Regions from separate parts of the Alteromonas sp. ABV4_515 genome, predicted to be linked through region 1. Evidence: predicted binding sites of a transcription regulator. Region 1 holds the regulator's gene; each other region holds the start of a gene.
The links. Region 1 encodes sigma-54, which starts transcription at its own class of promoters, with help from an activator protein. Its sites were predicted from a motif close to GTTGGCACGNNNNTNGNNT; they were not measured.
Positions count from the first base shown of each region.

Region 2: a site for sigma-54 is predicted at 2,031-2,049, ahead of ACXAGX_RS13775 (DUF1328 domain-containing protein). Genes of this name have one in related genera too.
Region 3: a site for sigma-54 is predicted at 5,289-5,307, ahead of ACXAGX_RS16920 (NarK family nitrate/nitrite MFS transporter). Genes of this name have one in related genera too.

Region 1 is NZ_JBSWWZ010000007.1:252,590-260,657, reverse strand. It holds gene kdsC (3-deoxy-manno-octulosonate-8-phosphatase KdsC) at 1-455, shown strand, start outside; gene lptC (LPS export ABC transporter periplasmic protein LptC) at 452-1,015, shown strand; gene lptA (lipopolysaccharide transport periplasmic protein LptA) at 984-1,553, shown strand; gene lptB (LPS export ABC transporter ATP-binding protein) at 1,553-2,278, shown strand; gene ACXAGX_RS17535 (RNA polymerase factor sigma-54) at 2,369-3,847, shown strand; gene hpf (ribosome hibernation promoting factor) at 3,877-4,164, shown strand; gene ptsN (PTS IIA-like nitrogen regulatory protein PtsN) at 4,173-4,616, shown strand; gene rapZ (RNase adapter RapZ) at 4,662-5,507, shown strand; gene ACXAGX_RS17515 (HPr family phosphocarrier protein) at 5,507-5,779, shown strand; gene ACXAGX_RS17510 (substrate-binding periplasmic protein) at 5,809-6,573, shown strand; gene yiaA (inner membrane protein YiaA) at 6,583-7,035, opposite strand; gene ACXAGX_RS17500 (DUF2145 domain-containing protein) at 7,041-7,838, opposite strand; gene ACXAGX_RS17495 (hypothetical protein) at 7,838-8,068, opposite strand, start outside.
Region 2 is NZ_JBSWWZ010000005.1:356,812-364,879, forward strand. It holds gene ACXAGX_RS13760 (type II secretion system protein) at 1-385, shown strand, start outside; gene ACXAGX_RS13765 (DUF2383 domain-containing protein) at 699-1,157, shown strand; gene yfbR (5'-deoxynucleotidase) at 1,190-1,834, opposite strand; gene ACXAGX_RS13775 (DUF1328 domain-containing protein) at 2,113-2,289, shown strand; gene ACXAGX_RS13780 (hypothetical protein) at 2,316-2,510, shown strand; gene ACXAGX_RS13785 (LysR substrate-binding domain-containing protein) at 2,637-3,542, opposite strand; gene ACXAGX_RS13790 (SGNH/GDSL hydrolase family protein) at 3,659-4,912, shown strand; gene ACXAGX_RS13795 (alkene reductase) at 4,948-6,066, shown strand; gene ACXAGX_RS13800 (DUF6942 family protein) at 6,082-6,654, opposite strand; gene ACXAGX_RS13805 (efflux RND transporter permease subunit) at 6,731-8,068, opposite strand, start outside.
Region 3 is NZ_JBSWWZ010000007.1:119,983-128,050, reverse strand. It holds gene ACXAGX_RS16935 (ABC transporter permease) at 1-146, opposite strand, end outside; gene ACXAGX_RS16930 (CmpA/NrtA family ABC transporter substrate-binding protein) at 168-1,484, opposite strand; gene ACXAGX_RS16925 (bifunctional protein-serine/threonine kinase/phosphatase) at 1,926-3,647, opposite strand; gene ACXAGX_RS16920 (NarK family nitrate/nitrite MFS transporter) at 3,677-5,143, opposite strand; gene ACXAGX_RS16915 (hypothetical protein) at 5,420-6,016, opposite strand; gene ACXAGX_RS16910 (putative manganese transporter) at 6,288-7,484, opposite strand; gene ACXAGX_RS16905 (hypothetical protein) at 7,610-7,948, shown strand; gene ACXAGX_RS16900 (class II fumarate hydratase) at 7,969-8,068, shown strand, end outside.

The sequences.
Region 1 (8,068 bases):
CTGACGGCCGTATTTATCTCGGCAACGACGGAGAAGAGTTGAAAGCCTTTCACACCCGCGACGGTTATGGCATTAAGGCGCTGATTAACAGCGGCATTGAAGTGGCAGTGATTACCGGTCGCGACTCAGCCATTGTGAAAAACCGCATGACAGCGCTGAACGTTAAACACATCATTCAAGGCCAGGAAAACAAAGCCGATGCCATGGCCGATTTATGCCAGAAGCTTGGTCTGAGCCCCGAACAAGTTGCGGCCATTGGCGACGACATGCCAGATTTAGGCATGTACAAGTACGCAGAAACGAAAATTGCCGTTAAAGATGCCCACCCCGCGGTTACCCGTGAAGCAAACTGGATCACCACGAAGCCTGGTGGATACGGCGCTGTGCGTGAAGTGTGTGATGTGATTATGCAAGCGGTGGGTACGCTGGATATGATTCACGGTGCCAGTATATGAATCGATTAGGCCTCAGTATTTCCGCACTGTTTGTGATGGCATTGTTGATGTACATGCCCGTGTGGATGGCCGAAGATGAAAAACCCGCTCAGTCGATGAGTGATAGTGCGTTACGCCCGGCTTATAAGGCCAAAAACCTCACCACCACCTTGTACAACGATGAAGGTAAGGTGAATCACGAAGTGTACGCCGCTTCAATGGAACATTACGACCAGCTTGGCTTTGTGTTATTCAGTCAACCCAAATACACTGTCTATGCTGCGGAAAATGAAGCTCCCTGGCAGGTAACCGCAGATAAAGGCACATTATATAATGACGATCTCATTCAGTTAGAAGATAATGTGCTGATTAAGAGTCTGAATCCTGACGAGTTCGTTCAGACCATTACAACTGATTTCATTAAGGTTAATCTGGATGATAAAACGATGACATCCGATCAACCTGTTGATATCCGCGGTGTTCAGACCATCATCAAAAGCAATGGTTTTAATGCAAACCTGCGTACCCAACAATATGAGTTGATAGATCATGTTCAAACGATTTATTCCCCTGGCAGCTAGCCTGATAACAACGATCTCTGTTGCTGTAATGCCCACAGTAGCCTTGGCCGACAACACAGATTTCGACAAGCCAATTAAAGTTGATGCGAAGTCGCAGTTCATTGACGGCAAGAAGAAAACATCTACCTTTAAAGAAGACGTGAAGATTACCCAGGGTTCGTTGGTGATCACCGCCGATGAAGTTCAGGTTATTGCCAGCGATGGTGACGGCAAAGAAGTGTTTGTGGCCTATGGCGAACCGGCCAGCTATTCACAAACCATGGACGATGGTGCACAGGTAAAAGCCAGCGCCAATGAAATTCGTTACGAAGTTGCCAAAAAGCTCATTTCCCTGCAAGGTCAGGCACAAATTCAGCAAGATAGCAGCATGGTTCAAGGCGATAGCATTCGTTATGACATGGGCAAAGAGCAGCTTCTTGCCACGGGCGGTGACAGCTCAAGCAGTGGTCGTGTTACCACGGTATTTCAGCCAGAAACTGTAAAAGGGCTGTCTGAAGACGAAAAGAAAAGCGATGACAACGAAGGTGACAATCAGTAATGGCCACCTTAACCGCGAGCCATTTGGCTAAGTCGTACAAATCTCGTCAGGTTGTGCGCGATGTAAGCCTTTCTGTGTCTACCGGCCAAATTGTGGGTTTGTTGGGCCCTAATGGTGCTGGAAAAACCACCACGTTCTACATGATTGTGGGGTTGGTGCCGCTGGATAAAGGCAAAATTAATATCGACGACAATGAGCTAACGCATGAACCGATGCACGAGCGTGCACGTCGCGGCATTGGCTATCTGCCGCAGGAAGCATCGATATTCAGAAAGCTCACGGTACATGAAAATATCATGGCTATTTTGCAAACCCGTAAGGATCTAAAAAGCCATCAGCGTGAAGAAGAAGCCGACGCGCTACTTGATGAATTTAATATTAACCATATACGTAATAGTACAGGTATGAGTTTGTCGGGTGGTGAACGCCGCCGGGTTGAGATTGCCAGAGCCTTAGCAGCTAATCCGCAATTTATTTTGCTTGATGAACCCTTTGCCGGAGTTGATCCAATTTCGGTTAATGATATAAAGAAGATCATTCAACATTTAAGAGACAGAGGTATAGGCATCCTGATTACCGATCACAACGTAAGGGAAACCCTTGATGTTTGTGAAGAAGCCTATATCGTCAGTCATGGAGAACTGATTGCTCAGGGCACCGCAGAACAGGTATTAAGTAATCAAAAAGTTCGAGATGTATACCTAGGTGAGCAATTCAGGCTATAGTTAAGTTATCGGGCATAACAAACCGCAATTTAAGAATAATAAATCGCCGCTTTAGCCAGATACTTTTTTCAGAGTTAATATAAGACGTAGATGAAACCATCTTTACAGCTAAAATTTAGTCAACAACTGACAATGACGCCGCAACTTCAGCAGGCGATCAAACTATTGCAATTGTCGACGCTGGATTTACAACAGGAAATTCAGGAAGCACTGGATTCTAATCCGCTACTGGAAGTGGACGACAGTTCAGACAACGATGTTGTTGAGAAGAATAATCTCGATAACGACGACAGCATGCCTGAATCTGCGTCAGCCTCGGAAAGCATGGACACCGGCGAAGCGCTGGAAAAAAATGACCTGCCCGATGAACTCCCTCTCGACAGCACCTGGGACGAATACATTTCTGCGTCTTCTGCGCCTGCCCCCGGCCCTGCCGGCGGTGATGACGAGCAAATCTTCCAAGGTGAAACCACCGAAAATATTCAAGACCATCTGCTTTGGCAGATGCGCTTAACGCCGTTCTCAGACATCGATCGCGCTATCGCGCTGGCCATCATCGACTCGATTGATGAATCGGGTTACCTCACTGTTACCGTGGAAGACATTCTGCAAAGCGTGAACAGTGAAGACATGGAAGAACCGGTAGAAGAAGATGAAGTGGAATGCGTACTCAAGCGCATCCAGTTGTTCGACCCAATCGGTTCTGGCTCGCGTACACCACAAGAGTGTTTACTGGTGCAATTAACGCAATACGCCCCCGATACCCCTTGGCTGGAAGAAGCCAGATTGCTGTTAAGAGAACACGCCGATTTACTTGGCAGCAAAGATTACCGAACGCTGATGCGAAAAACGCGCCTGAAAGAAGACCAGCTTCGTGAAGCTATGCGTCTACTGCAAACGCTGAATCCGCGTCCGGGTAGTGCACTTATCACTAAGGAACCAGAATACGTTATTCCAGACGTTTCTGTGGCGAAGAAAAACGGCCGTTGGGTAGTAGAACTCAATCCAGACAGCCTGCCGAAGTTAAGTGTTAACCAACAATACGCCGCTATGAGCCGTAAGGCCCGCAACAGCAGCGATTCACAATTTATTCGCTCTCATATGCAGGAAGCGAAATGGTTTATCAAGAGCCTTGAAAGCCGTAATGACACCCTGCTTAAAGTAGCGAATTGCATTGTTCAGCAACAAATGGGCTTTTTTGAGCATGGCCCTGAAATGATGAAACCAATGGTGCTGAACGATGTCGCAGAAATGGTAGATATGCATGAATCAACCATTTCCCGGGTTACCACCCAGAAGTACATGCATACGCCTCGAGGCATTTTTGAGTTGAAGTACTTCTTCTCAAGCCACGTGGCCACAGAATCCGGTGGTGAGTGTTCATCCACAGCGATTCGCGCACTGATTAAAAAGCTGGTTGCTGCTGAAAAGCCAAGCAAACCGCTGAGCGACAGCAAGATTGCTTCGTTGTTGGCCGATCAAGGCATCATGGTTGCCCGGCGAACAATAGCAAAGTACCGGGAGTCCCTATCGATCCCGCCGTCTAACCAACGCAAAAGCCTCATTTAATGGGCTGCTCAAAATAAGGAAGACGAAATATGCAAATAAACCTTACTGGTCATCATGTTGAGATCACAGATTCTTTGCGTACCTATGTCGATACGAAATTCAGTAAACTAGAACGTCACTTCGACCACATATCGAATGTGCACGTAATTTTGAATGTCGAAAAACTTAATCAGAAAGCAGAAGCAACGGTTTTCCTCAGTGGCGCAGAGGTCTTTGCCTCTTCCGAAAATCAAGACATGTACGCAGCTATCGACAGTATGGTAGATAAGCTCGACCGGCAGGTTCTGAAACACAAGGAAAAGCTTAAAAAGCATTAATTGAATTCATGGATATACAAGCCATAGTTAGCCTGGATCGCACTGAATGTGCGGTCCAGTGCAATAGTAAAAAGCGCATCCTCGAAATCATCAGTGGGATTGCCGCTAAAAACAACGCAGATATCGATGAAGCCACGGTGTTAAGTGCCTTGATGGCACGTGAACGCATGGGCAGCACAGGGATTGGTAATGGTATAGCGCTTCCTCATGGTCGCCTTGCCGGTCTCGAAAAAGTGATTGCCATTGTCGTAACCACTACGCCAGCCATTAATTTCGATGCCATAGACAATAAACCCGTCGATATTTTCTTCACCCTTCTGGTACCGCAGGAACAAACTGACGGTCACCTGCAAACGCTCGCCATGGTTGCTGGCAAGCTTAGCGATAAAGAGACAATAAAAAGTATCCGAAAAGCTGATACAAGTGATGATATTATTCGCGCATTACAGTAAGTTATTGTAAACGCCTGCGTTAACACGGTATTTCAGGAGAAAAACGTGAAGCTCATTATCATCAGTGGTCGTTCCGGTTCAGGGAAATCCGTCGCATTACGGGCGCTGGAAGACCTCGGTTACTATTGCGTAGATAACATCCCGGTTAATCTACTCCCTGCACTCACCCATACCGTCGCCGACGAGTACGAGCAGGTTGCAGTGAGCATTGATGTTCGTAACCTGCCTAAAGATCCTGCCGAACTGGTAGAAATTCTCGACTACTTGCCAGAATCCTGGACCGTGACCATTGTGTATATCGATGCGGGCGATGACATGCTGCTGAAACGCTTCAGTGAAACCCGTCGTTTGCACCCGTTGGCACGTTTGAATAAATCGTTGTCGGATGCCATTCAAACAGAAAAAGAGCTGCTGGCTCCCATTGCTGAGCGTGCCGATTTAAATATTGATACCGACTCACTCAGTATTCACCAGCTCGCAGAACTCATCCGTGAGCGTATTCTTGGAAAAAAAAGCTCCCGACTCGTACTGGTGTTCGAATCGTTTGGCTTTAAACACGGTATTCCAAAAGATGCTGATTACGTGTTTGATGCCCGCTTCCTTCCCAATCCACACTGGGAGCCAGACTTAAAACATCTTACTGGCCTTGATGCGCCTGTGCAGGTATTCTTAAGCTCTCAGCCCATCGTGACGAAGTTTATCTGGCAAATCCAGAACCTAATCACTACCTGGTTGCCTCACCTCGAGCGCAATAATCGCAGTTATGTTACCGTTGCCATTGGCTGTACCGGTGGTCAGCATCGTTCTGTTTACGTAGCAGAATCGCTGGCAAAGAATTTCCGTGAAAACCACCCTGATGTACAAATCAGGCACCGTGAGCAAAGTAAGTAATGCGTGTAGAGAAATCACTGACAATTGTAAACAAACTCGGTTTGCATGCCCGAGCGGCAACCCAATTGGTTCAGTTGGCCAATCAGTTTGATGCTGAAGTCACCTTGCACAAAGGTGACAAACAGGCCAATGCCAATAGCGTGTTGGGATTAATGATGATGGAAAGCCACCAGGGCGAACAGGTAGTCGTGGTGTCTGAAGGGCCTGATGCGGAAGCAGCAATGGATGCTGTAGAAGCGCTAATTGCCGGTAGGTTTAACGAAGACGAGTGATCGCACACTCACAACAAATGGAATTGAACGTGTCTGTTAGAAGTGTTACCCAGCTGCTGTTCAGCATGCTGGCCATATTAGTTTGTACTCCCCAAATCAATGCCGCTGAAGACTATGCCCCTACTCTGGGGATTAGTGCGGCACATTGGCCGCCTTATATTTACCACCAGAATGATGTGCTTACCGGCGAAGATTACGAACTGTTAAAACAGATACTCGCCCACATGCACTACGACTTACAAAGCTATCCGCTCCCTGAAAGACGGGTTGGTGAACAAATTGCCCGGGGTGGCATTGATATCGTAGTCGGCGCCGCGCGTAACGAAGACAGACAACGTAATAACCTGTTCTCGATACCGTATCGCGCTGAGTTTATCGGCTTCGCGTATATTCCCGAGCGCGCAGGCGAGTTTGCGGGAAAAACACTGTTTCAACTGTTAAGCGAAGGGCGCACGCTGGCACTCAATACCAGCGGCTGGTATGGCAGTGAGTTTGAAGAGAAAATCGCTTCACGCTTTCCCAATCAGCTTATCCATTTGGAAAATGTAAAGCGAAGACTGGCTTTTCTTAAGCGTGAACGTGTGGATTTGATTCTGGATGACACGGCAGTATTACAGTTTACCGCCGACTCAAATGATATTGCATTAACGCTAGGTAACGAGATTATCCAAAAGCAAAACGTGCATTTCATGTTCAGTAAATACAGCGTGTCACCCGAGTTTGTCAGCCAGTTCAATGAGATGCTGCAGAGTTACCTTAAAGAACGGCCCGGTCTTGCTGCCGTAACACCTTGAACTCGGTGTTTAAAGTGATTCGGGTACGGAAGGTTCAGTTGTAAGGAGAGCTTTGGATTCTGTCAGTTGGTCATCTGCTTGCTGATTATCACGAACATTCTTTTGTACAGTGATTGCGGCAAACAAACTTAGCACAAATGCCATGCCGTAGAACCCTTTCTCACTTAGCAGTAAGTTAGCATTTACCAACCCTATAACTAAAAAAGCTATTGCGCTGGCCAGTCCTGCCCAGCAAATTATCAGATAAATCCGGGTAGTCTGGATCCCTTCCATTTTATCCCTTACTGTTTTCTGTACCGACACTGCCGAAAACAGTCCGAACAGGAATACGGCGAAGTAGTACCCTTTTTCATTCAGTAGCATGTCTGCATTGAGCAGGCCAATGATATAAGCGGCAACACCGGTGATCAAAGCAACCACAGAGGCCAAGTAAAATGCTTTTGAAGGTTTTTGTACTGACATAGTCATTACTCCTGAATAGTGTTGTTGGCGTAAAGAATCGTCTGATCCTGCACCAGCTGGTTTTGCTGAAGATAACGATTAATTGTGGTGAAGGTTGCCGTTTCCACATCGCCATCGTGATCGCTCAGCGACACGCCGCTGCTGAAAATGCTGCCAAGACGAAGTTTGGCTTTACTGACTTTCACTGGCTGCGCCTCATACCAGGCGCGAGTGTTCACTTTAAGACGAGCCATATCCGTGGTGCCGTAAATCGCCGCATTGACGATGTCCAGCGTGTACTCGGTACAGTTCTGTCGACCTTCAGTAAACGGGTTCGCCACTACCGAGTAGCGTGGTTCGTGCAGTTTTTTGTCATCGCCGCTGGCGAACACTTCAAGCAGCTTTTCCTGCATGGCTAGTGTAGGAATCACGATACCCGCTTTCAGCTCACTGGCTCCCCAGAAGAAATCCACTGGATAATCGGTTTTCAGCATACTGGTACCGGGTTTATCCGCCAGTTGATACAGATTGTGGATAGCATAGCCCTTCTCCACGCTTCCATCGTCCATGGTAATGTCGGAATAGACGGCGATGGCGGTGTGCGTAAACGCGATCCCCTGCGGCAGTGAGTCAGGATTCCGCCCCACCCGTGCAATAATGGCGACGTAAGCGCCGTGATCAGCCAGGTATTGCTCGGTTTGTTTCGCGAAATGAACTATGTCTTCTGCCGCAAACTTTCGTGGCGATTCTTCCTGGCTGCCGGCAAACACCGGCTGCGTGAAAGCGAAAGCCGCTAAAGCGGCGAGAGTAATAAGGCGCTTCATTAGTCTTCCACCTTATTAATGACAGTCTGGTTCACAACAACAGCGGGGGCAGGGTCAGCGGTAATCACTTTGTGAGTAATTTCCAGTTTAACGGGTTTAGCTTCCATTGAGCGGTGTGCGCTTTGTGCTGATTCGTGAACTGAAACTACCGCACCGACACTCAACACCACGGGTGCCACAGCAACTGCACTGGCAACAGAAGCGACAGTACCAGCACTACCGGCACTCGC
Region 2 (8,068 bases), on a different contig from region 1:
CAAATCAGGTGTCAATCTATTACATGCAAAATGGCAGATCCGTCGTCAGAGCAGTATTTCTATTTCTGGTCAAACAGTTGAATTTACCGATGATGGATGGCCGAAAGGTTCCACCGATGACAGTGCAGGCTGTGCTGAACTCTGGAGTGAGGTGTTTGCTGACGCAGAGCCTGTGACCGTGCTGAACAATTATACTGACACCTTATCGGCGGGATGGAACGCTTTTTACTATGGTGAAGTGTGCGGCTACATTAAAAGCCAGAGTGGTGGCGGTACGGTTTACCCCAGCAATACGCCACACTTTGCTTATTACATGACAGATTTTAGCGAACCAAGTGCAGGTTACACAGGTAGCCCGGGTGAAGTGAAGATATACAACCTTTAATTTTGGTCTGTAAAGTACGTAGCGTGGAGTAACACGCCCCTAAGTACAAAACCCTGACTGTAAAAATCTTACCGTAAAACTTGCGGCGTAGTGCAAACAAATCGGCCTTGCGCTGCGCCACGAATTTACCATTTTTTACATACTAGCCTGTAAAGATTTTCACTCCACACACACCAACGCTTTTGATAGCTTCATAAAGATGGCAATTATGCTGCTAAATCAACAGATTAATTAATGTTAATTCAACTTTACAATGGCCCATTTTGTGCAACTTATGATTGTATTTGGTTAATTATTACGTTAGGAGTTTACAGTGTCATCAGTCGCCATTCCCTCTGAAAAATTAGCTGACCTAATAAAGGTATTGCAGAGCGGGATCCGTTTTTATAAAGAAGGCATTAAAGCGGTTAAATGCGACGATACAAGAGAAATGTTTACACGTATTCTGACAGAAAAAGAGCAAGCTTGTGCTGAGTTACGCCGGCACTGCTCTGGTGTGAAAAATACAGGCTCCAACTTTATCGTTGACGCTAGAAATGTATACACTCGACTCATTAGCCGTGTGACTTCACATAGCGACCAGATGTTTACCGAGCAACTGGCATCTATGGAACGAAGAATACTGCATTATTTTGATGATGTGTTAAAAGAGCAACTGCCACAACATATCGCGCAGTTGCTTCGTAAAATCCGCACTCGGTTATTGCAGTGCTATGACGAGCTTCAGTTAATAAAGGCTACGCGAAAAAAGTTTATTCGCAATCAAGCTTAATTGATTCAATGCTGCCAGGCGATTAGCCCCGCTTACTCTTTAATATTGATGGTGTTTGCCCGTTCTACCCAATCTAAATCGCGGGTCTGTTCATCTAGCGTTCCCTTTGCATCTTCCAGGAATACCTGGCAAAAATAGTCGACACTTTTAAAAGTTTCACGGTACTTTCTTAATTGAATTTCCATTTCGTGCATTGCATTAGAAAACTCCGAGTTCGACTTCGATAATTCATAATCACACTTGAGATACGCGCACAAGACGTCTGCAGCTTTTGCCAGTGCCACATGAATATCTTCTTTGTCTTGTTCGATTAAAGGCTGATACCTTTCTCTAAGCGGTTCAGGTAAGGTTTGCAGAAGCATCGCTTCAAAACGTCGCTCTAGTTTCTTTATCGCTGCTGTCGTTTCCGGATCATGATATTTAACAGGGCTAGGAATATCGCTCATGCCGGCTATTTCACTGCCTTCATGGAAAATTGCCATACTCGCTACGCGATCTGGTTCTACAGCTTCGTTAAACACATCTTTCGCTATGGCGCCAAGCATATGGGCCACCACTGCCGCTTCATAGATGTGTGTAGAAAGCATCTCTTCTTGAAACTGTGCCATTAACGGCCATCGCTTCACGTTTCTTGCTCGCTGCATAAGGCCAATAAATGCTGAATGATGTTTTGTCATGATGCTCTACTTAAATGAATGCCATTGAATAAATGTATGTTGTTACAACTGCTAGTTTATCAAGCTCACCAAGTGATGCTAGTCGCATAAGGAATTGATGTGTAAAAAATGCAGATAAGTTGTAACTCTTTGCCAGCAGTTTTATGAACACGCTAGCAGGAACAAATTAACTATATGATAAATAATAACTTTTAACCTTGGCACAATACCAGCATCAATCAATACGAACTTAACGAAAGTTAAACGAACTTTACGAAGAGCAATATGAGGAAATTATTATGCTAGGTTGGGCAGTTACATTTTTCATTATCGCCATTATTGCAGCAGTTTTTGGCTTCGGTGGCATTGCTGGTGCAGCATCAGGCATTGCTCAATTTCTATTCTTTGTATTTGTCGCGCTGCTGGTGATTTCACTAATCGCCAATGCACTACGCGGTAAATCACCTAGAGTATAATTTAATTGGAACAAGGAGAAAGGACGATGAAATACTATAAGTTATTTTTGAAAGCGATGTTAGTAGCAGGTTTTGCATTTACTTTGGCCGCTTGTGGCGACGGTGAAGCAGAAAACGCAGGCGAAGAACTGGACGAAGTGATGACTGACGCTGGTAACGCTGTTGAAGACGCCTGTGAAGACGTGAAAGAAGGCGCTGACGCTAAAGATACCGATTGCTAATACCAATCGATACAATGAAACCAGGCTACATGCCTGGTTTTTTTGCGCCTGAATTAGTACATGAGCAACACATTAGATGCACTATGCGTAGCTAGAATTTTGTGCTCACAGTGTCGGCAAACAACACTAACAGACTTCCAGATGATGAAATAGAAAATCAATAAATGCACGAATTCGATTCGGTAACATTCCTCCCTGACCAACATACACGCCATAGATATCCTCGGTAGCGTTAGGTGTATAGTCTTCGAGAATGGGAATGAGTTTCCCTGCTTTTATATCCTCTTCCACCTGAAAATAAGCGAGCCTGCCGATACCAAGACCAGATAGCAAAAGATGTCGCAAAGCATCGCCATCACTCACTTTTACATTGCCTTGTGGAGCAATTAACACCTCCTTCCCAGCAACGATAAAAGGCCATTCTCGTGCTGCCCGCGCAAATGTGAAGTCCAGACAATTGTGAATTTTCAACTCTTTTGGCGTTGTAGGACAGCCTTTAGCATTCACGTAATGGGGTGAGCAAACTACAACCATTTTTGCTGTTCCAAGTTTCTTTGAAATGAGATTGGAGTCTGCTAACTTACCTGTTCTGATAGCAACATCGACACTTTCTTCAAGTACATTAATCACTTTATCTGATAGCTCCAGATGAAGGCTAATTTCAGGGTACGTGGCTAAAAACTGTGGAATTAGCGGCAAAATATATTTTTTACCAAAAGGTATATTGCAATTAACGCGTATTTTGCCTGATGGTTTTTTTTGCTGACCCACTAATCGCTCGGCATCATTTAATGCTGCAATGATTTCCATTCCTTGTTCGTAGAACACACACCCTTCACTTGTTAATGAAAGCTGTCTCGTTGAACGATTAAATAGTCTGGCTCCCAATCGTCGCTCTAACTTCGAGATCGTTTTGCTGATGGCGGAAGGCGTATTATCTAGAAAACGGGCTGCAGAAGAAAAACTGCCAAGTTCAACAACTTTTATAAAAGTTTCCAATTCCGCTGAACGGTTGGCATCATTTTTAGCCACTGTAATATTGCCCCTACCTTGTGAATTAAAGGCACAAATAATATTCCTTATTGATTATTTTTCAAACTTAAATTTTATTCGATACTTTCTGCATTCAAACCAACTGGAATGTATCAATGAGAAATATACTTTCATATCAATTAACTGCATCTGTCATCGCCGGACTTATTTTAAACCCAGTAATGGCGAATAGTTTCCACGATTCATTTACTACGTCGTGGACTTCCAGCCCGCAGGCTGTATGGAACGACGGTTTCATTTTCCCTACCAACATACCTAAATCAATTGAAGATCAAACGGTGAAACAAGCTATCAGGTTAAGTCTTGGTGGTGATTCTTTTAAAATCGAAATGTCGAATGCCTATGGAAAAACGCCGGTAAAATTAGGAAGCGTAACAGTTGGATTGTCTGAAAATGCTACAGATGTCTACACCGTTAAACAGCATATTTTAGTTACATTCGGCGGGTCTAAAGAAGCGATAATTCCTGCAGGAGCAACACTTCTGAGTGACGACATATCATTCGAATTACCGTCATTGGCAAATGTCGTGGTCTCTGCCTATCTACCAGAAAAGACAGCGCTGGAAACATTCCACTGGGATGGACGGCAGACTAATTATATCTTGCACGGTGACCAAACTCAGACATCCACTCTAAGTGCTAATCATATCGAAACAACTGCCCGTTTATTTGTCAGTAGTCTCTTTGTGAGTAAGAGATATGAGCGCGGTGCCATCGCTGTTATTGGAGATTCTATTACAGATGGTGCCACTGCTGGCCTCGACAACAACACACGCTGGACCGATTTTCTTGCAGAGCGACTGTGCAAACAAGGCATTGCAGTTTTCAATGCCGGAATATCCGGTGGACGATTGTTATCTGACGGGATGGGCAGCAGTGCTTTAGGTCGGTTAGATCGAGACGTATTATCGAAGCCTGGTGTTTCGAGCTTAATAGTCTTATTGGGTATTAATGATATTGCCTGGCCAGGTACACGCTTTGCGCCACATAGCGATAGACCAGACCTCGACAGATTAATAGAAGGGTATACCCAATTAGCTGAGCAGGCACAAAACCAGGGAATAAAAATCTTTGCCTCTACACTCCCTCCATTCGAAGGGGCATTGCCCAACACGCCTCTCGACAACTATTACAAAGAAGAAAAAAACGCGCTTCGCTTGGCTCTTAATGATTGGATCAAACGTGCTGATGTATTCGATGGTGTTATCGACATGGAAAAAATACTCCAATCACCAGAGCACCCAAACAGGTTGAATCCGAAGTTTGATTCTGGCGATCACCTCCACCCCAGTGTTGAAGGGAATAGAGCCATGGCTTATGGATTCGATACAGCAATCTTCTCAAAGTGAATAACTGCCTCAACCCAAATGGGAGCAAAAAACTAATGCTTTTTTCAAAATATCAATTAAATGAAAGAGAACTGACCAACCGCATCGTTATGCCACCCATGACAAGAGCAAGAGCTGCTAGCGGAAATGTTGCCACACCACTTATGGCTGAGTATTACGCGCAACGAGCGTCGGCGGGCCTGATCATTTCGGAAGGCACGCAAATAAGCCAACAAGGTCAGGGATATGCTTGGACCCCGGGCATTTTTACAAATGATCAAGTTGAAGGTTGGAAAGTTGTAACAGATGCGGTACATCAATCCGGTGGCGTGATATACGCGCAACTCTGGCATGTAGGCCGGGTATCTCATCGTTCTCTTCAACCAGGTAATTCCGCCCCCATTAGCTCTTCTGCTTTAATCGCAGAGGGGGTAAATGTGTTCATTGATCCTATGAATCATGGCCCAGATGAAGGAAGTGGTGAGATGGTTCAACATTCTGAACCCAGGGCAATGGAAATAGAAGACATCAAAAGGGTAATTGAAGAATTTAGACAGGCTGCGAGAAATGCAAGTTCAGCGGGTTTCGATGGCATTGAGCTGCATGGTGCGAACGGGTACTTAATTAATCAGTTTATCGATTCCGAAGCCAACTTGCGGCAAGACGCTTACGGCGGAAGTCTGAGTAACCGACTTAGGTTTTTAAGTGAGATAGTACAAGCTGTTAAAGAGGAAATACCTGCCCAGAAGATTGGCGTTCGTCTCTCCCCATTAACCACGCTTCAAGGTACGGTCGACAACACGCCAGAGTCTACCTATCTCGCTGTTGCCTCTCTACTGCAAGAATTAAAGGTGGGATATATTCATATTGCAGAAGCCGATTGGGAAGATGCGCCAAAGATGCCAGTTGCTTTTAAGGAAGCCATCCGCATAATATTTAAAGGAACGTTAATATATTCAGGACAATATGATTTGCTCAAAGCTCAGCAAGCCATTCAAAATAACTGGGCAGATTTGATTGGTTTTGGTCGTCCTTTTATCGCAAATCCCGATCTTCCCATGAAACTTGCAAAGGGCCTACCTTTGACAATTCCCAGCAAAGCACATTTTTTTGGTGGCAATCATATAGGCTACACAGATTACGAAACTGCCGCTTCAAGCACCAATATGCTTTGAAAAAGAAAACCACTATCACATGGTATCTTCCAGAGCCTGCAGCCAACTCCCCTGCTGTCGCATAGCGTTTTCGTCGAGCAGTTGGCTGCGTATCAGATAATTCAGAAAGCCGATTTTGTCGTTAGTAAGTTGCCGATAATCAAAATAGGGTGTAACGATGAGGTTTCGTTGTCGACAAACGGCAAAATCAGCGCTTACCCAGTTCATACGCTGTGTCAGATTAAGTTGGCCAGCATAGGTTTTTCCCATCACAATGTTTAGGTGTTGCGGATTAAACGCAGTGGGCGGTGCGAACCATAAGGCCGTATCGCCTTGGGCTGTGAGTAACTGTTCGTCTCGATACGTTTGCCATGTTGTTGCTTTTGAAATAGCCAAGCCTTTACACAAACTAAACATCCATTTTGCATAGACATTAAATACCTTTCGCCAACCGTTTCCACATTCTGCGTTAATACCATTAATAATATGAATATCGATAGGTGTAATGACGCCTGCTTCCCCGGCCAGGTCAAACGCGGGACGATTTGCCATATAAACTTGCACCGGCCCATGAACATTACCAACACCATCAGGTCCGCATATCTGCATTTAACACTCCAAAATAAAAAAGGCACACCGGAAAAGGTGTGCCTATTATTGCATAGCATTATTGTGGAGGTGTTAGCTATTCAGTCTTGGCGGATTTACGATTGCCAACGAAGCGATTGAGCAAAGCCGGCAATAAAGTTAAATCGGTGAACAAAGCAAACAGCATAGCCAGTGCGGTGAGCAGTCCGAAATACACGCTAGGCAGAAAATCGGAAAACCCGAAAAGTGAAAATCCCGTGGCAATGATCACTGAAGTGAACAGAATTGCTAACCCTGAATGTCCGAATGCAGACTCACTGCCCGCTGCAGCGGTCTTGCCATCAGACGATTTCATGCCCTGCAGATAACTGTGTAAAAAATGGATGGTATCGTCTACCGCTATGCCCATCGCAATAGCCGCTATGGTAATGGTCATTATATCAAGCGAAATGCCTGCCCAACCAATTACCCCAAGAATGCCTAATGTTGTTAGCACGTTTGGCAACAATGCGATTAGAGTAACTTTTAACGAACGGAATATCGCAAATAGCACCACCGCCAAAACCGCATACACAATACCCAGTGTTTTTATCTGCGAATCAAATAAACGACTGAGGATATCTTGATAAAGCACAAACAAACTGGTGAGTTGATATTGGTCTTTTTCCAAACCGACAGCTTGTAAGTCGCTATTTAACTGATCCATAAATTGTTGGCGATTCAGGCCTTCTGTGGTGTCCTGAATGCGCGTGGAAATACGAAATGTATTGTCCGCTTCAGAAAAATACGCACCCACTAACTGATTCACCACTTTTTCGTCCAGCAAGACATAGATGGTATTAAGCTCGTACTCCGTTAACGGTCGTCCGCCGTTTAGTTGCTTTGCTAATTCAGTGAAATTCACAACAGAGGTAACGCTTCCGGTCGCTTCAAACGCTTTTATCGCCGCTTGCACTAATTGCAATTGCGCTACCGTATTCGCATTCAGCACCACTTCTCCGTCAGCACTCTCGTCATCAAGCTTTAACACAATATCGAGTGCTGTTGAGCCCCCAAATTCGCGATCAATAAATGCCAGTTCCTGGTAAATTTGCGTGTCGGTGTCGAAATAGTTAATGAAAGAATTTTCAACGTTAAGGCGACTGATCCCCAGAGCCGCAACAACAAACACCGCCAGCACAGCTGCACTTACCGCCAACGGTGCTTTTAATGACAACTTACGGGTAGCAGCAAGAAAACCGGTAATAAAACGGTACTCGGTAGTCTCTTTACTGGCAGGCAGGAAAGACAGTAACGCCGGGAACAATAATAAGCTCACCGCCATGGTAATGAGCATCGACATCAGCATCATCCAACCAAATGCGACCACCGGTTGCAGGCCGGAAAAGATCAGCGAGCCGAAACCCACAGACGTTGTCAGTGTTGCGTAAAAACA
Region 3 (8,068 bases), 130 kb from region 1:
GTTTTAGCCACACCATTCCAGACAGCCAGGAAAAGCAGTAAACCAATTACCGGCAACAACAATGCCTGTAAGTGTGAAAGTAACGTTTTACCCATGCTGCTTTCCTTAGAGCCGATGAATGTGACAATAGACGCTGACTTACTCATTTTCGTATCTCCTGTCTGTGCTTAAAGCACAGTGTCGCCTTTCAGACCAATACCAAAGCTTTCAAGGTAAGCGTTAGGCTTGGTACCGTCGTAAGTTACGCCGTCGATAAATTCGCTCTGTGGCGGTTTGAAACCTGATTCAGAATCGAAGTCAGGGAAATCAGCCGCTTTCGCTTTACCTTCAGCAATCAGTGCTTTCGCTGCAACCGCGTAGATATCAGGGCGATATACTTTCTTCGCCATATCCATGTACCAGCTGTCAGGCTTAGATTCTGAAATCTGCCCCCAACGACGCATTTGCGTTAAATACCAGATGGCATCGCTGTAGTACGGATAGGTTGCGTTGTAACGGAAGAATACATTGAAGTCAGGTACGTCACGCTTGTCGCCCTTTTCGTATTCGAATGTACCCGTCATAGAGTTCGCCAGTACGGCTTCATCTGCACCCACATAAGAAGGTTTAGACAGAATTTTTACTGCTTCAGGACGGTTCGCGTTGTTGTTTTCATCCAGCCACATCGCTGCTCGAATCATCGCTTTTACAACACGAAGGTGCGTGTTCGGATATTTTTCAGCCCACACATTGCTTACACCGAATACTTTTTCTGGGTTGTTTTTCCAGATTTCATAGTCAGTGATAACAGGTACGCCGATACCTTTGAATACCGCTTGTTGGTTCCATGGCTCACCTACGCAGTAGCCGTAGATTGTGCCCGCTTCCATGGTGGCAGGCATTTGCGGTGGCGGAGTAACCGACAGCAGAGCTTCTGCGTCGATTTGACCTGACGTGTCACCTTTATGTGGTGCGTAATAACCAGGGTGAATACCACCCGCGGCTAACCAGTAGCGCAGTTCGTAGTTGTGGGTAGAAACCGGGAATACCATACCCATGTTAAACGGCTTACCGGCTTCACGGTAGCTATCGACAACAGGCTTCAGGTAGTCGGCTTTGATTGGGTGCACAGGCTGACCATCTTCAACCGGAATGTGCTTTTCCATTTCTTTCCAGATGTCATTAGAAACGGTAATACCGTTACCGTTTAAGTCCATGCTGAAAGCGGTAATGATGTGTGCTTCAGTACCAAAACCGATCGTTGCACCTAATGGTTGGCCTGCCAGCATGTGTGCGCCATCCAACTGACCGTCGATTACACGGTCGAGCAATACCTTCCAGTTTGCTTGTGCTTCCAAAGTGACATACAGACCTTCGTCTTCGAAAAAGCCTTTTTCGTATGCAATGGCAAGGGGTGCCATGTCGGTAAGCTTAATAAAACCAAATTTCAGTTCTTCTTTTTCGGGCCAGTCAATTTCTTCAGCTGCCTGCACTCCAGCACTCATCACACCAGAAACTGAAACCGCCAGCGCTAATGCACTCACGATACCTTTCAGCTTTTTCTTCACTCCATCAAACTTCTCATACTGATTCATTTTCGGGTTCCTTACAGCCAAAAAAAAAGCCCACCGCGATTCATCTGCTGATGAATCGCGGTGGGCTTCGTTGCCTTTTGAAACAGCTTCATTGCTATTTCATTTAATTAATTGTGTGTCTCTCTCAGACAAAATCTATTTAGCATCAACGATGCCAATTTTTTAACACCATTAAAATCAACAACTTAAAAAATCACTGAGGATGAGTCTTTCGCTTTTTGGAGCAAAGTAGTGCATTTATGCACAAATAACGTTCAAACCATCCATGCAGGGTGCATTGAAAATGCACAAATACGGTTCATCGCTGCACTTTAGCGACACAATGCAACCTTTTCACGACTTTTAGCGCAATTAATGACGAAACAAGGAAAGAACGAGTAAAGCCATCAAGATCACGCTTATTCCCTGCCAAACCAAGACAGGATTTCGCTCAATCAAAGGTTTTTGTTTTGTTTGGCGAGTTAATGAAACACCAGGGGTTTGCAAATCGCTTTCAAATTCAGAAAACGCTTCATAACGGTAGGCGGGGTTGGGTCGTAATGCTTTTTTAAGGCACTCGTCGAGCCAGATGGGGAGATCAGAACGATACCGGCTCAGCGGCACATAATCCCAGGCGTGGTAGTTAACTGGTATTGCACTATCACTGTTCATTTCACTGTAGGGAAGTTTCCCGGTAAGTAATTCGTAGCACACTACTGCGGTGGAGAACAGGTCGCTGCGGAAATCTGCTTCATTATGGATTAGGTATTCAGGTGCAATATAGTTCACCGATCCCAACGGCGTACCCTCCTGCAATTGCAGCCCGACTTCTTTGTGAGCAGCAACCAGCACCGTCCCAAAATCAATGAGTTTAATTTCGCCTGCGTCTGTCAGCATGACATTTTCAGGTTTAATATCCCGATGCACCATTTGTTGCCGCTGCATTGCCCGAAGCGCCTTTATCATTTGCAGGATAAGTCTTCGCACCTTGTCAAATGAGGGCTCTGGATTGTCGATAATCCACTGTCGTAACGTAGCCCCTTCCACATACTCACAGATGTGATACATAAATTTTGCTGATGCCGGACGGGGCACTATTTTCATGATATGCGGGTGATTTAACGTACTGCCCACCCACTCTTCTCGAAGAAAGCCATCGAGATAAACCGGATCGTCAGAAAAATAAGACGATGGCGTTTTCAAACAACGCAACTGCCCTGTGGCCTCTTCAACAACTTTATATAAGCTACTGCGGGTGCCATTAAACAGCATTTCGACAACACGATAACCCTCTAGCTTCATGCCATCCTCCAAGGCAGGTGGAATGGCAAGGGAATAAATTTTTTTACAGGCTTCTTCAAGGTTGAGTTTGGGAATAGCCACCACTTTCAACAGCAGACAACTCACATTGTCGTCACTGCCATTTTCTATGGCCCGTCGAGTTAGCGCTTCCGCTTTTTGCTCAAGATTACTTTCATCAGCATCTTTTAATATCTCTTTGAATTCCGCCGCAGTGATAAACCCGTGTAATCCGTCGGTACTCAACAGGAACACATCACCACCGCGCAACTCAAGAGACTGGTAGTCAATTTCTAACCGCGAATCTATACCCAATGCCCGGATGAGCGATCCGCCTTTGTTGCCCCCCAGGGTATGATCTTTCGTAATTTGCTCAAGATTGCCTGCGTCGCACCGATAGAGCCGACTATCACCGGCGTGAAAAACAAATGCGGTTGCAGATTTAAAGATAAGACCCGTGAAGGTAGTGACACACTGACTGCCCGAGCCAACAGAATAATCTACCTGGCTGTGGCACCAGCGATTAAGACTGGTAAGAATTTGGCCTGCGGCTTTTTTTACTGTCCAGCTGACAGGTGTTTGCCGATAGTCGCTGATAAAGCTGGTAACCGCCATTTGCGACGCTTCTTTTGCCCGGGAACAGGCTGAAACGCCATCCGCAATAACGGCAGTTACCCCTTTGTTAGTCAGTTCAGCGTCGGTGCCATGCCAGGCGGCGAACGCGTCCTGATTTTCGTCTTTTATTCCGGCGGTACTATGACCGCCCATCGCGACTTTAAGCACTGAACCCGACACGCACTGATTCCGTTTAATTTACTGTTAAATCAGGATACCTCAATCAGTTCAACGGTGCCGTCTTCTTTTACTTCCGTAATGGTACCGCTCGGCTCTTTCATAAATAATAATGCGACAAAACCAAGCACGGCGGTTCCGCTGATCACCAGAAAGAATGTAGATGTATCGACCATGGCATAAACTGTTAGATACGTTACCGCACCTACGTTCCCGTAGGCACCTGTCATACCGGCAATTTGGCCAGTAAGACGACGTTTAATCAGTGGCACAACCGCAAACACCGCACCTTCTCCTGACTGAACGAAGAACGAGCAAGCCATTACCGCCAGAACCGCCAGCCAGATGGGCCACGATGCATCAATCAGGCTCAGTGAGAAATAGCCTAGCGCCAGACCCGCAGTAAGAATCAAAAGCGTTTTCTTACGCCCAAACTTATCTGAAATTAAGCCACCACCAGGACGAGACATCAGGTTCATAAAGGCATAAAGCCCTGCCAGCAAACCAGCAACAGCCATGCTCAACTCAAAGGTTTCAGCAAAAAATGCTGGTAGCATGGAAACAACGGCCAGTTCAGAGCCAAAGGTTGCAAAATAAAGAATATTCAATACTGCCACCTGCTTGAATTCGTAGCGGTGTGCTTCAGGCACTGGCTTTTCAAACACCGGCTTATTCACTTTAAATGTCGAGTAAGCATCGAACAGGTAAAGCGCAGTTAATCCAGCATAGATGAGATTGCATGCGGTGTAACTAAGCAGTGGCAAACCACTTGGAGACAGTTTATACGCCAGCAATGCCAATATTAAATACATAGGCAGCTTCATCACCAACAGGAAGAAGAAGTCGCCTTTAGAGGTCACTTCCATACCGCCCAGGTTTTTCGGACGGAAGTAGGTTGAACCTTTTGGCGTATCAGAAACGTTTTTGTAGTAAATAACAGAAAACAGAATACACAATGCTCCGGTAATGCCTATGGCATATCGCCAGCCATCTTCACCACCAAAAAGTAATGCCAGGGTGGGTAAGGTGAATGCCGCTGCCGCTGAACCAAAGTTACCCCATCCGCCATAAATACCTTCAGCAGTACCCAACTCTTTTGGTGGGAACCATTCACTCACCATACGAATACCAATAACAAAGCCTGCACCAATAAAGCCAAGTGCAAAACGGGCTAATGCCATTTGGGTAAAGTTATCCGCCAGGGCGAAAGCAAAACAGGGAACAGAAGAAATAAGCAGCAGGGCTGAATAGACTTTTCTTGGGCCGAATTTATCAGTTAACGCACCGATAACCACTCGGGCGGGGATCGTGAGCGCAACGTTGAGGATCAACAGTGTTTTCCACTCCTGAATACTCATGCCCAGATCATTGACGATGACCTCCTTGAGCGGTGCCATATTGAACCACACGAGGAAGGTAATAAAGAACACCATCCAGGAAAGATGAAGTATCTTCATTTTTCCTGTGAACGAAAACAGATTGAATTTTTCGGCTGACATATGCGTTTTCCTGAGACAAAAAAAAACCCACAGCTATCCTCAAGGGACAGTTATGGGCTTCATTACCGGTGGTCAGTGAAATATCACTGACAATATAATTTATTATTATACAGTGGGCCGAGGCCTCACTCTTATGCCAGGATAAAAGCAAATCCTTTGCCAAGACAAAAAATCAAATTTAATCATAACCTTACTGAAAAAACTTGCGCGCAACCTGGAAAAAGAGGTTCTAAATGAGTGCAACCTCACCTTTTTAGTGCAGATTGGTTTGCAAACTTAGAGCATGCCCAGCAAATCTGATTGATAGCCTTTAATGGTTAGAATGCAGGTGTGGGCAATGCGTCCTTCATCCTTGCCAGAGAGTGCTAGTGCATTGACCCGCGAAAAAAGTAGCGACTTTTGATAGTCACAGTATCGCTGCAGCAGGTAGAAAAAACGGCTGCTCTTGTTCATTACCGGGCCGATGTAGTTATGTAAGCGTCTTTGCTCAACTTCATAGATTTCGCAGATAGTTTGACTGGCCAGCAATTTCCCCAAACAGACGATTTCAGAGCATTTTTGGTTACCGCATTCACCCACCCAAGGGCAGCAACCAGATAGATCCTGAATATCTGCTCGCAAACAATGCATAACGGGCAGCCCGTTGCCGCCACTGCCCCAGGACAATATATCTGTATCGGGACGGCCGTATACCGATATCGATGACAGAGACATTAGGAAACGATAATGATGTAGGAGTAATGTGCTAACGCGTTTTTTACTGTAAAACATTTTTTTCTGTTTGAGGAATTGCTTGAACTGATTTGCGGTGAATGAAGATGCATTGCTGATTCGTTCAGCGCTTACACTACCGTGCAGCATCACAAGGGTCATCGAATAATCCTGTAAAAAATGAGTTGGCTATTCTCCGCTGAATTTGCCCAATACTCTGAGAAGTGTGCCACAGGTGACTGCAGTGCCAGCGGACAAGAGCAGAAAAAACAGAGCGTCCATTTTTCACCTCCATATTTGAAGAAAAAAAGCTGCCCCAGGGAAAGGGGCAGAAACCAAGTGCGAGTTTCAAGATAGGTTCAAGTGCATAATAGATCTACATCACACCAATTGCAAATAATAATCATTATTATTTGCAATTGGTGTGAGCAACTCATTCAAACAGGAAGTAGTAGCCGTAGCCAACAATAAAGGCGGGCACCGCTGAATAAACCGTGGCGAGTAACGCCGCTTTGGGAGATAGGGCAATAGCAGGAAACAGCGCATCACCGTCGTTGCTTATCGCATTACCCAATTGAGCAGAAAAAGGCACTGCCCCTTGCAAATATAAGCTGGTCACCAAAATTTGTGGCCCGCATCCTGGTAAGAAGCCAATAAGGATTGCAGCACCTACGGTAATGGCGCCAGCAGAATCGAACAATCCAACCAGATCAATATTCAGAAAGTGCACCGTAAGCTCGAACATTAAAAAAGCCACAACTACCCAGGACAGTACAAACTGTGTATCAAGCGCAGCCTTCTTTTGCCAGGTTTCTGGAGGCTCTGGCGGCTCTTCTCCGGCAACCGATTGATAACCGGTTCCGCTATTACAAAATGACCACAGCAAGATAGCCGATGCGCCCAATACCGTACCAAGCAGGTTAATGGCTTCACCGGATATGCCGAAATGAATCCATGGCGCGATTTGCAGTGCCATACAAAGCGCAATAGCAAAAGTAGGCGCAATGCTCCAAAACCAGAATCGGGTAACTAAACGCACTATGCGTTTGTGGAATGGCGTGAGTTTGCGGCTCTGGCCTAGAGACTTAGACACGTTGATGACGTCTTCGTGCTTGCCTTTGTAATTGTGAAACTTCCTTACTACCAGCCCCGACAATGTACCCACTACGACACTGATTGCCATCACCAGAAGACCATCTGCGGGCGATTGTGCCAGCAGCAAGAATGCTGCATCGCCCATGGTGCTGGTGAGCACAGCAACCACAGCACCAAAGCTCACCGCCCCTTTCGTGTACTGAGTAACAACGACAATGGCGCCACCGCATCCCGGCAGTGCACCCAGTAAAGCGGCTCCGCCCACTTCCAACCATGGATGTTGCTGTAACCGGGAAAATACACTTTCCAGATTGAGTCTTTCTGACAAAAAGTAATACAACGCCATAGACACATATACGAATGCCGCAACCTGGTAAAAAGCATCGGATAAAACGGCCATCGTAATATTTCTGGTCGATGGAAGTGCAAGTAGCGTAAGCAATACAAACGGAAATATAAGCCGCTTGTTTCTCCACATAACGTGCTGCTGAATTCCCTGGCTCATCATTTGCCCACGTGAGGAAAGTGTTGTCATGTTAGATCCATGAATTACTGATTAAGAATTAACTCTAATTGCGACACAAACATAATGCAAATCATTCTCATTAAGATTTATGTGTGTATACTGAGTCTTCTTTTCAAAAATCGGAGGTAATGGCCTTGGGTAACCCGTGCAAATTCGATTTTCATCAGATAGCTGATGTAACCACCGTAGTTAAAACAGGTAGCCAACCTGATGAGCCTGAACATCTCACTACCTTTGTGACCTTGTGGCGGGAATATGCCGAGCTGCATCCCCAGACAAGAGTATTCAGTTATCTCAGGTGTGCAGACATTCTTCTACAAGTTTCCAGAGACCAAAAGCTGCCTCTGCATTGGCGTCAGCAATGTGCCAACGCTATCCATAAGCCGTTTTACCTTGCTTGCCGATTTGCAACTTCTTCATACCAACTCACACAAGTCAGGGCTTTTCAGGCCAGACTTTCTCTCACTAATTGATACCCGTTAAGGACATAAAGATGACAACGACAAGAGTAGAAAAAGACAGCATGGGTGAACTGCAAGTGCCCGAAAATGCGCTTTATGCCGCACAAACGCAGCGCGCAGTAAATAACTTCC